2 regions of the Rhizobium sp. BT04 genome follow, and region 1 is predicted to be linked to the other one. Evidence: riboswitches for the same ligand, from Rfam matches in the RefSeq annotation. Region 1 holds a riboswitch; the other holds the start of a gene.

Region 1 (7,629 bases):
GGCGCGGCTTTGCCCGCCTTGCTGTCGACATGCAGCAACATATGCTCGGCGGTGGCAAGAGCCTCGCCGGTCGCCGTATCGTGAAGCGTATGGAAGACATGCAGCCGCTTTTCGTCGACGGACAGGATCTGGCAGGTCGAATGGATCGCCTGGCCGAGCTTCGCCTCGCCGAGATGGCGGATATGGGTTTCCACCGTATAGTAGCTCTGCCCCGCCTCGACATAGGCGAAATCGACGCCGATGAGGCGCAGCAGCGCATCCGATGTATCGCCGAAAACCTGCAGGTAGCGGTGCTCGGTCATATGGCCGTTGTAGTCGACCCAGGCAGGGCTGACCTTCGTCTCGACGAGCCTCAGCGGCTTCGACGGATCGAAAGACGCGGTCGTCCCGCCGCCTGCTGCCCAGAGCGATTGCTCGAAATCCTTCAAGAGCTTGCCGGCGCCCCAGCCCTTGCCGCCATCGCCGCCCTTGAGGGCTTGCAGGATGCCGACCAGGTTTTCGTCGCGGATGCGTTCGAGTTCACGGATCGAAAGACCGGCCGCCTGCTCGTCGGATTGCTGGCCAATCTTTTCGATCAGCGCGTCGTCGAGATCGACGACATCGGTGAGCTTGGTCCAGGGCCAGGCAAGGCAGGGGCCGAACTGGGCGAGGAAGTGGCGCATCCCAGCCTCGCCGCCGGCGATGCGATAGGTCTGGAACAGGCCCATCTGCGCCCAGCGCAGGCCGAAAGAGTAGCGGATGACATCATCGAGCGTCTCGACGGTGCAGATATCGTCGTGGATCAGCCACAGGGCCTCGCGCCAGAGTGCTTCGAGCAGCCGGTCGCCGACGAAGGCCTCGATCTCCTTGGCGATATGGACGCCCTTCATGCCGATCGGCGCCAGTCTTTCCATCGCCGCCTTGATGGTCGCGGCCGAGGTCTTCTCACCACCGACGATTTCGACCAGCGGCAAGAGATAGACGGGATTATAGGGATGGGCGACGAAGAGGCGCTCGGGATGCTTCATGTCGCGTTGCAAATCGGTCGGCAGCAGGCCTGAGGTGGAAGAGCCGATCAGCGCATCCGGCCGCGCCGCGGCATCGATTTGCGTTAGCACACCACGCTTGAGATCGAGCCTTTCCGGCACGCTTTCCTGAATCCAGTCGGCGCCGGCGACAGCTTCCTCCAGCGTCTTGCAGAAGGTGAGCCTGCCGCGCGGCGGCAGGGGTGCACCGGTCAGCATGGCATAGGCCTTTTCGGCATTGGCGATCACTTCGCCGACGATGCGGCCCGCCTCCGGATGCGGGTCGAACACATCAACGTCGATGCCGGCCAGCAGAAAACGCGCGATCCATCCGCCGCCGATGACGCCGCCGCCGATACAAGCTGCCTTGTTGATCCCTGTCATGCCGTCCTCAGCGCTTCGTCAGTTTAAGTTTCTTGCGGACGTCTTCCGGGCCGATGATCCGGGCGCCCATGCCTTCGACCACCTGCACGGCCTTTTCGACGAGCTGCGCATTGGTGGCGACCTGGCCCTTGCCGACGAAGAGATTGTCCTCCAGGCCGACGCGCACGTTGCCGCCGGCCAGAACCGCCGCTGCCGGATAGGCCATGGCGTTGCGGCCGATCGAAAAGGCCGAGAAGGTCCAGCTTTTCGGTACGTTGTTGACCATCGCCATGAAGGTGTTGAGATCATCGGGCGCGCCCCACGGAATGCCCATGCAGAGCTGGATCAGCACCGGATCTTCGATCAGGCCTTCCTCGGCAAGCTGCTTGGCGAACCAGAGGTGGCCGGTGTCGAAGGCCTCGATCTCCGGCCGCACGCCGAGATCGGTCATCTTCTTCGCCATGGCCCGCAGCATCGCCGGCGTGTTGGTCATGACATAGTCGCCGAGATTGAAATTCATCGTGCCGCAGTCGAGCGTGCAGATTTCGGGCAGGCATTCGGCGACATGGCTGACGCGCTCGGTGGCGCCCGCCATGTCAGTGCCCTTCGGATTGAGGGGAAGGGGGCTTTCGACATCGCCGAAGATCAGATCCCCGCCCATGCCGGCGGTGAGATTGAGGACGACGTCGACATCCGCCGAGCGGATGCGGTCGGTGACCTCCTTGTAGAGATCGTTGCGGCGGCTGGCGGCCCCCGTTTCCGGATCGCGGACATGGCAGTGAACAACAGCCGCCCCAGCCTTGGCGGCGTCGATCGCGGAATCCGCGATCTGCTTGGGAGTGATGGGAACGTGGCTGGATCTGGAAACCGTATCGCCGGCGCCGGTGACGGCACAGGTAATGAAGACATCGCGGTTCATCGCAAGAGGCATGTTTTTGTTCTCCCCGTCTTGACCGCATTACGCGACAGGCCGGGCAGCGATGCTTTGCATTTTCAGATGCAATTGATACATTATCGGAATTCTTGGGGAGATAACCTTGCTGCAGCGCTCGACGGAACGGCTCGATATCGATCTTCTTATCCTGCCGGACACCAACCTGATCCTGATCGCCTCGGTCATCGAGCCGCTGCGCGGCGCCAATCGCATTTCCGGCAGCGAACTCTATCGCTGGCGGCTGCTGACCCCGGACGGGGAGCCGGTCCCGACCACCAGCAATATCGCCGTGCCCGTCCAGGGGATTTTTCGGGCGATGACCGAGGATGCGCCGCTTTTCGTGCTGGCCAGTTACAACTGGCGGAAAAGCGCGACGCCGGCGCTGAAGATGCAGCTCTCCCAGGCTGCCCGCTACCGCAGGATGATTGCCGGCATCGAATCCGGCACATGGCTGCTGGCCGAGGCAAGCCTGCTCGACGGGCTGCCGGCGACCGTCCACTGGGAGGACTATGAGGATTTTGCGTTGGCCTATCCGCAGGTGCGAGCCGTCAAGGATCGTTTCGTTATCGACGGCAAACGGCTGACGACCTCAGGCTCGCTTCCGACCGTCGACCTGATGCTGGAGGTGATCCGGCAGCGGCAGGGTTATTCGCTGGCGCTCGAAGTCAGCCGGCTGTTCCGCTATGAGCAGCCGTCCTTCCATGCCGATGAGCCGCTCTCCGCGGCTTCGGCCGGGTTGCGTATGCACGATCCCCGCGTGGCGCAGGCAGTAAAACTGATGGAGGAGCATATCGAGCAGCCCCTGATCCTCACGCGGCTCGCCCGCCGGGTGGGCATCAGCGCCCGGCATCTGCAGGATCTTTTCCAGCAGAGCATTGGCGCGCCGCCGCATGTGCATTATCTCGCCCTGCGCCTGAACGCAGCCCGGCGCAAGGTGATCGAGACGACAGCCTCCTTCGCTGATATCGCGGCGGCGACCGGCTTCAACTCGGCCTCGGCCTTTGCCAGGAGCTACCGGGCGAGTTTTTCCGAAAGCCCGTCCGAGACGCGCCGCCGCTTGCGCCGCCGCATCACACCGACGTAGGCTGGAAGGCGTCTCGCAACATATCCGCTAGTTCGCGAACTGCCTCACTGGATCGGTAGGGATTGCGCCGGAGCACGACTTTCGAGGAATCGACCGGCGGAAAACCGTCTTCGGCGGTGAGCTCGCGGCAGCCGGGCGGAATGTTGCTGCGGCACAGCGTGGTAACGGCAAGGCCCGCGGTGACGGCATTCTTCAGCCCCGAGCCGGTATCGGCGATGAAGGCGATCCGGTAATTGCGGCCGATCTGCTCAAGCGATCGGAGCGCATAATCGCGCGACCATGCGGAATTGCGATAGGTCGCAATCGGCAGGGGATCAATGTCGTGCAGCCGATGAACCATTGAAGTAACCCAGACTGTGGGGTCAACGCAGAGGACCTCGCCTTTCGTCTGGTCGCTCCAGTCGAAAACGACGGCGAGATCGAGTTCGTCCCGCTCAAGGGCGGCGAGGTTACGGACGGTATAGTCGCAGGATACGGTGACCTCGACGGCCGGGTGGCGCACGGCGAAAGCCGCAAGGGCTGCCGGCAGCACCGTCTGGCTGTATTCCTCGGGAATGCCGATGCGCACCGGCCCATCCAGCGGTTTGCTGCGGATCGTCGCGGCGGCCTCGCTCAGCAGGTCGATGATCCGGCGGGCATAAGGCACGAGCTGTATGCCCTGGCGCGTCAGCAGTACACCGCGGGCACCGCGCTCGAACAGCGTTTCGCCGATCGTCTCCTCGAGCTTCTTGATCTGGCTGCTAACCGCCGATTGCGTCCGCCCGATGCGCTGGGCAGCCGTCGAGAAATTCGACGTCTCGGCCACGACAAGGAAGGTCCTCAGGAGCTCGCTTTCAATAGGTTCATGCATGGGCAGCCATAGAAAAAATCGATAACAGCTATCTCTACTATTCGTTTGTCTGATGTCAATTCCTGGCGCACAAAAGACCCGCGTTCGACTTCCTTCTTTGAGACCATCTGCGTGACCATTGAAAATCCGACCACGCGCCTCGCCGGCAGCGAGCACGAGAAGGGTGTGCTTCTCATTGTTGCCGCGACGCTTGCCTGGAGTGCGAGCGGCGTCTATTCGCGGCTGCTCACAACCGACGTATGGACGGCGATCGCCTGGCGGTCATTGTTCGGTGGCCTGTTTCTGCTGATCCCCTGCCTTTTCCTCGAAGGGGGCATCTCGCGGCGGCAATGGCGTTCCGTCTTCCATCCGAGCGGTCTGGCGATGATCGCCTGCCAGACCTTCAGTCAGGGATGTTTCATCGGGTCGCTTTACATGACCACCGTTGCCAATGTGACGATGATCTATGCGACGACTCCGTTCATCGCGGCGCTGTTCGGCTGGCTGATCCTCAAGGAGAGGGTGGCCCGGCGGACCATGATTGCCGGCGGCATCTCGCTCCTCGGCGTCGCCGTCATCGTCGCCTCGTCGATCGGCGGCGGTACCGGCTGGGGCGACCTGCTGGCGCTCGGCATGACCGCGTCCTTCGCGCTCGTCATCATCATCCCGCGCATCAGCCCCGGCGTGCCGAGCCTGCCGCCGACCGTCGTCAGCGCCTTCCTGACCCTCATCATCTTCGCGCCGTTCGGTTCGGTCGGCTCGCTCGACCTGCACAACTGGATCGTCCTGGCCGCCTTCGGCGCCACCAATTTCTCCCTGGCGCTGGTGCTTTTCCTTGCCGGGGCAAAGCGGATGCCGCCGGCGGAAGCCGCGCTGATCGGCACGATGGAAATCGTGCTGACACCCTTCTGGGTCTGGCTGCTGTTTTCCGAGCAACCGCCCGTCGCCACCTATTTCGGCGGCGCGATCATCCTCGGCGCCGTGTTCTGGCACACAGCGATCGACGCCAACCGCGGCCGGCGAACGCATCGCGCCTAAGCCGGCCATCTCCCGCCAGACGGCAATCAAATCTTCCCGGACGGTCCGGAAAACCGCCGTATTCGCGGGATCAATTATTGACCCTGCGCAGCGCGCTCCTGCGACTTCACCGACTGTCGTCTTTGAGTTGCACCCATGTCGTTTTTTTGATCGCTGTTTTCCGTCAGGCATGGTTTGTTTGTGGTGTTCAAGGCGCTATCTCGCAAACTGGCGAAATGGCCCATCGGGAAGCCGGCCTGACGCCGGCGCTGCCCGCAGCGGTAGAAGAACTGAAATCCTCACGGAAATCGCCGGAAAGATCCGGAAAGATCTCGCGATGGATCGAAAGGAGTTTCTGGAGCCGGACACCAGCTCTTGCGCGGCAAATCGACGGATTGCGGCGGGCGATCACGAACGACAGGCCAGACCGTGGCGTTCACTCTTCTCCTCCACCAATCTGTCCCTTTTGCAAAATCCGAATATCGCCCGATGCGGCGGTATCCGGCGCTGTCGACACCGGGCTGCAGAGGAGGCAGGCCGGAGGGAATGTTGCCATCGGCTGCATCGGTTGCAGATCGAGGCATTCAAACACGTGGGAGGAATCCATGAGCAAGAATAGAGGCGTCGTTTATCTCCGGCCGGGCAAGGTCGAAGTGCGCGACATCGACGACCCGAAGCTGGAAGCGCCCGATGGCCGCCGCATCGAGCACGGCGTGATCCTGAAGGTGATCTCGACCAACATTTGCGGCTCCGACCAGCACATGGTCCGCGGTCGCACGACGGCGATGCCGGGCCTGGTCCTCGGTCATGAAATCACCGGCGAGATCATCGAGAAAGGCGTCGACGTCGAGATGCTCGACATCGGCGATATCGTCTCGGTGCCGTTCAATGTCGCCTGCGGCCGTTGCCGCTGCTGCAAGTCACAGGATACCGGCGTCTGCCTGACGGTAAACCCGGCCCGCGCCGGCGGCGCTTACGGCTATGTCGACATGGGCGGCTGGATCGGCGGACAGGCGCGTTACGTCACCATTCCCTATGCCGATTTCAACCTGCTGAAAATCCCGGATCGCGACAAGGCGATGGCAAAGATCCGCGATCTCACCATGCTCTCCGACATTCTGCCCACCGGCTTCCATGGCGCGGTGCGTGCCGGCGTTGGCGTCGGCTCGACCGTCTATGTCGCCGGCGCCGGCCCTGTCGGTCTTGCGGCTGCGGCTTCGGCCCGCATTCTCGGCGCTGCGGTCGTGATGATCGGTGATTTCAACAAGGACCGTCTGGCGCATGCCGCCAAGGTCGGCTTCGAACCGATCGACCTGTCGAAGAGCGACCGTCTTGGCGACATGATCGCTGAGGTCGTCGGCACCAACGAGGTGGACAGCGCCATCGATGCGGTCGGCTTCGAGGCCCGCGGCCACTCCGGCGGCGAGCAGCCGGCGATCGTGCTCAATCAGATGATGGAGATTACCCGCGCCGCAGGTTCGATCGGTATTCCCGGCCTCTACGTCACCGAGGATCCGGGCGCTGTCGACAATGCCGCCAAACACGGCAATCTGTCGCTCCGCTTCGGCCTCGGATGGGCCAAGGCGCAGTCCTTCCACACCGGCCAGACTCCGGTGCTCAAATACAATCGTCAGCTCATGCAGGCGATCCTCCACGACCGACTGCCGATTGCCGACATCGTCAACGCCAAGGTCATCCCGCTCGACGATGCCGCCGCTGGATATGAAAGCTTCGACCATGGCGCGGCGACGAAATATGTCCTCGATCCTCATGGAGAGGTCGCGAAGGCCGCGTAACGATTGCGACCAAGGACTTTACCTGACAGGGATGGCCGGTGGAAAACCGGCCATTCCGCTTTGTCACATGACAATTTGATTGACGAACTACTGGATGCTGAACGGGAAATATTTTGCGTTGATCATGTCATAGGTCCCGTCGGCCTTGATGGTCTTCAACGCTTCGTTCAGGCGCGTCAGACGCTCCTTGTCATCGAGGCGCAGCGCGATCCCGGCACCTTCACCAAAATAGGTGATATCGACCAGATCCGGCCCTTTGAACTCGCAGCAGCTTCCCGCCTTGGTGTTGGCAATCCAGTCGTAGATGGCGAGTTTATCCTCGAGGATAATGTCGACGCTCCCATCCGCCAGCCCCTTGTACAATTCGGGCGAAGACCGAAAAATCGTCTTCTTCATTTCCGGATAAAGATGGTTGGCATAGGATTCCTGCGCTGTCGACGACGTCACTCCAAGAACTTTGCCGCTGAGGGCGGCGGGGCTGACGTCACTGATCGACGAATCCTTCCGGGCGATGAACACCGACGGGCTGTTGTAGTATTTTTCAGTGAAGGCAACCTTCTGACGCCGCTCAAGGCTCATCGACATGGATGAGATGATCGCGT
Region 2 (7,629 bases), on a different replicon from region 1:
CGCTGCACGACGAGGCGAACCTGTTGGTCTTCCCGAACCTCGACGCCGCCAACATCACGCTCGGCGTCGTCAAGTCGATGACCGACGGCCTGCATGTCGGCCCGATCCTGCTCGGCGCCGCCCTGCCCGCCCACATCCTCGCCCCCTCGGTCACCTCCCGCGGCGTCGTCAACATGGCAGCCCTCGCTGTCGTCGAAGCATCGCAGCCGGCATAAGCAGGTTCCTCATCTTGTCATGCTCGGGCTTGTCCCGAGCATCTGCAACCGGTTGATATGCAACAGTTATCGGGCGCCCTGCATCGACAGGCGCCCTTTATCCGCAAGCGTATCCGCGCGTTCGTTGCCGGCAACGCCGGAATGACCCTTGCACCAGGCAACGGTCACCAGGGCGTTCCGGGATAGCTGACGATCGACTGACTTCCACAGTTCCGCATTGGCGATCGTTCGGCTCCGGGCATTCCCATTCGGGCTGCTTTTCTTCCAGCCGTTGTTCTTCCAGATATGTCGCCTGACATTGCAGCCTTTGACGGCATAGATGGAATCCGACCAGATGATGACGGCTTCGCCCGTTGCTTCACTATTGATCCACAGGACTGCCTTAAGCACGGCGATCAATTCCATTGAATTATTGGCGGAATCTTCGACGCCACCAAATCCGCACGCGATTTCCACGGCATCGCGATAAGCGACAAAAGCCCAGCCCCCCTGCCCGGAACCGGGTTCGTAGCAACCGTCAACGAAGAGGTGGAGGCCGCGTTGGGCTTCCGATATTCCGACTGTTGTCGCGGGGACGTGAAGCTCGTTGGAAATGCTCGTCATGTTCTCCGCTCTTTTCGCCTTCGCTGCGCCAGCGCGATTTGCGACTGCCTGCCCGCCCCGAAGCGGACATTCGAATTGTACCTCATCCGTTGTGTCAACCATTGACGATGGTGGCGGCAACAGTGCCTATTGCCGACAGGGAACTGTGGGGCAACGTGGATCATGGACAATCCGTCAAGCAGTGCCGGTAAGCGCGCAGTAACCGTTCGTCGTATTCTCAAGGTCAATCATGCCGGCGAGTTCGGCGCAATTCGTATCTACAGGGCACAGATCTGGATGGCCCGCCGGCTGTTTCCTGACATCGTGCCGGCGCTTTGTGACATGCGGAACGACGAAATCGAGCATTGCCGCCTGTTTCGCGACGCAATGCCTTCAAGGCATGCCAAGCCATGCCGCGTCATGGCATTCTGGAGCCTCGGAGGGTATCTGCTCGGTTTCCTGACAGCCCTCGGTGGGCGCAACATGGTCTGGATCTGTACCGAGGCGGTTGAAAGCACGGTTCACCGTCATCTGGAAGATCAATTGGCATCCCTGGACACCCGCGATCCACAGTTGCATGGCCTTATTGCCTCGATTCAGGAAGAGGAATTGGCTCACCTTAGCGAAGCCGAGAAAAATCAGACACGGCACGGCGTCAGCTATGCGCTGCTTCTGCCCATCGTCGCCGCGCTCACCGATCTGATGATCTGGCTCTCTACATGGGGAGACTCAAGCTGGATGCGCGCCGAAATGGCGCGCTCCAGGCAGATCTAGCGGGAAGCTGTCCCGACCTCCCCTTACGGAAGATTGCCCGCGTCTGCTGGATAAGATCACGAAAATGCGCTAGGATTTTCTCCAAGCTTATTAAGAGAAACACGTTAAGAGACAACGTGCGGCGATCGAGGCCGCATTCGATCATCTACCGTTTGTTCATTCCGGGACGAGCCGTGAAACGCCGAAACCTGTCTCTTGCCCTCCTCCTTGCCTTCGCGACGCCTGCCGCCGCGCAGACGAGTGCTGTCTGCGAGGACCTGCGCGGCCGCCTCGCCGACCTGCCGCGAACGATCGGCAATAGCAACGGCCGGGAAGCGCGCCAATATGCCAGCGCCATGGCCGAGCAGAACCTCGAGCTGCGCAAGGTCCGCTCCGAGCTGCGCAGCAATGGTTGCACCTCGGGCAGCATGGTCGTGATCGGCGGCGAGAATGACGATTATTGCGCCGAGCTGTCGCAGGCCGAAGCCCGCATGATCGACAATATCGGTTATCTCCAGGACCGCCGCAACGAGCTGGCCGGCCAGAACGGCGATGATGGCGAGCGCCGCGAACTGATTGCCGCTCTCGACAGCAATGGCTGCAACAGCGAAAACTTCTATCCCCCGGCCGACCGCAGCGCCGCCGACCCCGCCCCGAGTGTCGAGGAGCAGGCGATGCGCACCGATACCTTCATTCCGCTCGGCGGCGGTGAAGAGGTCGATCCGCGTTACGGCCTGCCGCGAGCCGAGATGCTCTCGCCGGTCAGCACCATGTGCGTGCGCAGCTGCGACGGCGGCTTCTTCCCGATCAGCTCGAACGCCACTTCGGTCGATTTCGGCCGCGACGCTGAGACTTGCGCCAAGATGTGCCCGGGGATCGAGACGGAACTGTTTTATCGTGACGTGACGAGCACCGAAGCCTCGAACATGATCTCGGTCGCAACCGGCACGCCCTACAGCGCCATGAAGAACGCCTTTGCCTACAAGAACCGCACGCCCGGCGAAAAGTCCTCCTGCGCCTGCAATCTCACCGCCTATTACGACGAGATGCGCGGCAAGCAAGCCTTGAGCGAACCGCCGCAACAGGGCTCGATCACATCAATCCGTACCAATCCGCCGGCGAAGGATGCTGCCGCTGCCGCGCCGCAGCCATCCGTTCCCGATCGTCCCTATGACCCCACGCAGAACAAGGTCCGCCAGGTCGGCCCGCAATTCCTCGCCGGAGATCAGGGCTCGATCGACCTCGCCAATCCGGCATCGCCGGGCCCGCAGCCGCAACAGCAGTGATTGGCGGAGCCGGGTTTGAGGCGACGCTGTTCAGCGCTCCCGCCGTCCCCAACCGTCGTGAAACACGAGCTCCTCGAGCGGCAGCCGCTGCCGCCAGCCTTTGACGGAGAGTTCCGGCTCGTCGTAGAGCTTGTCGACGAAACCGGCGCAGAGCCAGGCGACTACCTCGACATGCTCGGGTATGCCGAGAATGCTCTTCAGGTCACCCTCGCGAAAGATACTGACCCAGCCGATACCGATCCCTTCGGCGCGGGCCGCAAGCCAGAGATTCTGTATGGCGCAGACTGTGGAATAGCTATCCATCCTGGGATTGTGCGTGCGCCCCAGCACCACGCTGCCGCTGCGGGTGGGATCGCAGGTTACGCATATGCCGAGCGGCGCCTCGACGATGCCTTCGAGCTTGAGGGAACGGTAGACCTGCCGCCGCTCGCCCTCAAACATCAAAGCCGCTTCCTCGTTGGCCTTCGAAAAAGCATCCTGGATGCGCGCTCGCACGGTTGGACTTTTCACCAGAATGAAATTCCACGGCTGCATGAAGCCGACAGAGGGCGCATGATGAGCAGCCGTCAGCAGCCGCTCCACGACATGGTCGGGCAAGGGATCGGGCAGGAACTGACTGCGCACGTCACGCCGCGTCATGATCGCGTGATAAACGGCCTCGCGTTCGGCCAGCGAAAAACCGGACGCCGCCAAAAGGGCATCCTCATCAAAGGGTCGCATCGTCAAATCCCCAACAACGCAACCGCCCGCCGTCCGCGCGGGTTGGGTCTATCTTGCCAGGCCGGTCTTCTGACTTGGCGTCATCCGTCTGCCGCAGCCTTCCCGGCAAAAGCCAGTGGCGTAGTGATGCGGCAAGCGTCGGCCTTACAGCGTTGGGCACGTTCCGGTCTTGCACCGGATTCCCGATTCTCCCGCCTCATCGGCGGGCACCTGACAGCGCATGTATTTCAGGAAAGTGCGGTGGCGGCAAGCCGCGAGCAGGCGGCGCCGGCACGCGGTCGAGAGGACGGCGCGGCATCCGCCGCGATTCCTCATCCTGAGGTGCCCCGTAGGGGCCTCGAAGGACACGCCGCAGCGCCGCTTCTTTCGTCGTTCACTATTTCGCGTCCACGCCGGTGCACCCGCCTCGCCCTTCGAGGCTCCGGCCTTTGGCCTGCGCACCTCAGGATGAGGCTCTCTTGGGCGTTGGTGCACCCGGCTAAGATGACCGTGCGGCTGCCTGGTTTTGTTGCTTGCCCTTGAAGCGTCTGTCTCCAACGCACCGCCCGCCCCGCGTCGGTTTGAAGCGGCTCGGCAAACCCCTTCATCGATAGTTTCTATGGCCCTATCGCCACCGAAGGCGTATGGACGATATAGTCCCTCGCAGCATCCCGGTTGCCGTGCCCCGCCTGACGCCCATGATCCTCGCGGTCGCCCTGTTCATGGAACAGATGGATTCGACCGTGATCGCCACCAGCCTGCCGGCGATCGCAGCCGATATCGGCACCTCGCCGATCGCGCTGAAGCTGGCCGTCACTAGCTATCTCGTGGCGCTGGCGATCTTCATTCCGATCAGCGGCTGGATGTCCGATCGTTTCGGCGCACGCAATGTCTTCCGCCTGGCGATCTTCGTCTTCATGATCGGCTCGATTGCCTGCGCCTTTTCCCATTCGATCGCGGCCTTCGTCGTCTCACGGCTGATCCAGGGCGCCGACGGCTCGATGATGACGCCGGTCAGCCGCCTGCTTTTGGTCCGGGGAACGCCGCGCCACGAACTCGTCGATGCCATGGCCTGGCTCACCATTCCGGCACTGATCGGCCCGATCATGGGGCCGCCGATCGGCGGCTTCCTCACCACCTATCTCACCTGGCACTGGATCTTCTGGATCAACGTCCCGATCGGCGTGCTCGGCATCATCCTCGTCACGCGCTTCCTGCCGGCGGTCGAGCCGCGCAGTCCGCGGCCGATGGATTTTCCCGGCTTCTTCCTCTGCGGCTTCGGCTTTTCCGGCTTCGTCTTCGGCCTGTCGGTCATCAGCCTGCCGGCCGTGCCCGTCGTCTACGGCTACATCACTGTGGCGATCGGCGTCCTTGCCGGCCTCCTCTATCTCCTGCATGCCGGCCGCGCGCCCTATCCGCTTCTCGATCCGAAAATGTTCCGCTATCCCCTGTTCCGGGCGGCGATCCTTGGCGCTTCGAACTTCCGTATGGGGCTCGGCGCCCTGCCCTTCCTAATGCCGCTGATGCTGCAGCTCGGCTTCGGCCTGACGCCACTGCAATCGGGCTCGGTCACCTTCGTCAGCGCGCTCGGCTCGATGGGATCGAAATTCGCGGCTTCACGCACCTTCAATGCCTTCGGCTTCCGCACCGTGATCTCGATCACCACCTTGCTGGCGGCGATCTTCCTCGGCATCAACGGCCTGTTCACCGCCGAAACGCCGCTGTTCCTGATCATGGCCTGCCTGCTGATCGGCGGCCTGTTCCGCTCCATGGCTTTCTCGGGCGTCAACGCCATGGCCTTCGGCGATATCGACAATGCCGACAGCAGCCAGGCGACCGCGATCAATGCCGTTGCCCAGCGCATCTCCATGGCGATGGGTGTGGCGATTGCCGGCGGCATCCTCGAAATTTCCAGCAGCTTCCATGGCGGCAGGCTGCTGGTTTTGGATTTCCACATCGCCTTCTTCAGCGTCTCGGCAATTTCGGCGCTGGCCTGCATCACCTTCCTGCGCCTGCCGCGCGATGCCGGCGCAGAACTGACGACGCGCCGCCGCAAACACCGGCAGGCCGAGCCCGAAGAGGCGATCGCGGAAAACAGCTGATCGAGGCAGATCTCCAGTGGGCGTGATAGCGAAATAACACGCGTGTGCTCCGGCATCCCTTCTACTTTATGATTTCAGCGCCTTGCAGAAAGGCGACTAGGCCTTTCCCGGGCCGCTGCCGAGCAGAGCGCCTCGTTCGACGCCGAACGGGCTCGCAACGCACTGTTGACGGAGGAGGCGAGCAAGTTCCCAAGATCCTTCGGCGCCGGCAAGGACATGGTCTTCGTCGATGAGATCGAAAAGGACGAATCGACCTAGACGCTGCAGTCGCAGGCAAGCGTCGCAATAGCGGATGACAAGGGAAGGCCGATCGGCGCCATCACCGTCGGCCTGAACGTCGAGGCTCTCGATCTCAGCTTCTGCGTTCATATCGCCCAGAAGCTGCGCGCTTTTGGGCGATATGCTTTTTGCCTCCTGCGGTAACGATTGGTCGTCCCGCAGGAGCCGGATTTTCAGGCCGCAAATTCTGCGTGACATCATGCGGTTGCGACGCTACATACGCCTGATGTCGACCACTTCGATCTACGCCTCGCGATTTTATTGGTACCGCTGCTTCCAGCGGATGCGGGTCTATGCGTAACTGAAGTCGACGCGACGACAACCCGAACAGCCGCTAGTCTACCTGGCGGCTTTTTTGTTCCGCCCGGTATGACCAAACAGGAGCCATACCGTGTCCGATACCATTGATGATCTGCGAATTCTCGAGATCACGCCCCTCACCAAACCCGCCGATATCCTCGCGGAAATCCACCGCGACGCTGTTGTCACCGAAACCGTGACCAGCAATCGCGATGCGATCCATAAAATTCTCCAGGGCGAAGGCGATCGCCTGGTCGTCGTCATCGGCCCCTGCTCCATCCACGACCCCGTTGCCGCCCGGGAATATGCCGCGCGGCTCCAGGAGCAACGACATCGCTTTTCCGACGACCTCGAAATCGTCATGCGCGTCTACTTCGAAAAGCCTCGCACCACCGTCGGCTGGAAGGGCCTGATAAACGACCCGCATCTCGACGGCAGCTATCGCATCGAGGAAGGCTTGAGGATTGCCAGGCGCCTGCTGCTCGACATCAATGCCATGAGCCTTCCGGCCGGCGTGGAATTCCTCGACACGATCACGCCGCAATACATTGCCGACCTCGTCAGCTGGGGCGCGATCGGCGCTCGCACGACCGAAAGCCAGATCCATCGGCAGCTCGCCTCCGGCCTCTCCTGCCCGATCGGCTTCAAGAACGGCACCGACGGGAGCGCCCGCGTCGCACTCGATGCGATCCTGGCCGCATCGCAGCCGCATCACTTCCCCGCCGTCACCAAGGACGGACAGGCGGCGATCGCCTCGACGAAGGGCAATGAGGACTGCCACATCATCCTGCGCGGCGGCAAACAGCCGAACTATGAGGCGGCCGATGTCGAAGCGGTGACCACCGAAGCCGTCAAGCTCGGCGTTGCCCCGCGCATTCTCGTCGATGCCAGCCATGCCAACAGCGGCAAGGACCCGATGAACCAGCCGCGCGTCGTCAAATCCGTCGCCGCGCAGATCGCCGCCGGAAACCGCGACATCAAGGGCATGATGATCGAAAGCAACCTTGTTGCCGGCCGCCAGGATCTCCTTCCCGGCAAGCCGTTGGTCTACGGCCAGTCGATCACCGATGGCTGCATCGACTGGGATATGTCGGTCGCGGTGCTGGAAGACCTGGCACAATCCGCCCGCGAGCGGCGCCGGATTCGCGTTTAGGCGGTGGGGAAATAGCGCACATAGGCGAATTCTTCGCCATCAGGAGACCAGCAGGGCACGTTGATGGTGCCCTGCCCGCCGAACAGCTCGAACAGCGTCTTCAGATTGCCGCCGTCCATGTCCATCAGCCGCAGCCGCACGTCGAGATCGCGGGGATGATCGAAGACCGAGGGGTCGTAGGACAGGATCAGCACCTTGTCGTTTTTGGGCGACGGATGGGCGAACCAGTTGCCCTGATTGTCCGAGGTGACCTGCTCCAG

The links. A riboswitch is a leader RNA that binds a small molecule or an ion and turns the genes downstream of it on or off. The one in region 1 is predicted to bind cobalamin.
Region 2: it holds a riboswitch for cobalamin, as region 1 does, so the genes downstream of both, bluB (5,6-dimethylbenzimidazole synthase) here and fdhA (formaldehyde dehydrogenase, glutathione-independent) in region 1, are expected to answer to the same signal.

What each region holds. Positions count from the first base shown of each region.
Region 1 covers NZ_CP125647.1:159,349-166,977, forward strand. The annotation lists gene QMO82_RS00820 (carnitine 3-dehydrogenase) at 1-1,388, opposite strand, end outside; gene QMO82_RS00825 (3-keto-5-aminohexanoate cleavage protein) at 1,396-2,298, opposite strand; gene QMO82_RS00830 (GlxA family transcriptional regulator) at 2,399-3,385, shown strand; gene QMO82_RS00835 (LysR substrate-binding domain-containing protein) at 3,372-4,235, opposite strand; gene QMO82_RS00840 (DMT family transporter) at 4,347-5,252, shown strand; cobalamin riboswitch at 5,426-5,624, shown strand; gene fdhA (formaldehyde dehydrogenase, glutathione-independent) at 5,837-7,027, shown strand; gene QMO82_RS00850 (transporter substrate-binding domain-containing protein) at 7,115-7,629, opposite strand, start outside.
Region 2 covers NZ_CP125652.1:908,813-916,441, forward strand. The annotation lists gene QMO82_RS13000 (NADP-dependent malic enzyme) at 1-215, shown strand, start outside; gene QMO82_RS13005 (ribonuclease H) at 282-818, opposite strand; gene QMO82_RS13010 (demethoxyubiquinone hydroxylase family protein) at 981-1,571, shown strand; gene QMO82_RS13015 (DUF2865 domain-containing protein) at 1,745-2,836, shown strand; gene bluB (5,6-dimethylbenzimidazole synthase) at 2,867-3,556, opposite strand; cobalamin riboswitch at 3,598-3,785, opposite strand; gene QMO82_RS13025 (MFS transporter) at 4,234-5,637, shown strand; gene QMO82_RS13030 (3-deoxy-7-phosphoheptulonate synthase) at 6,308-7,369, shown strand; gene QMO82_RS13035 (PD40 domain-containing protein) at 7,366-7,629, opposite strand, start outside.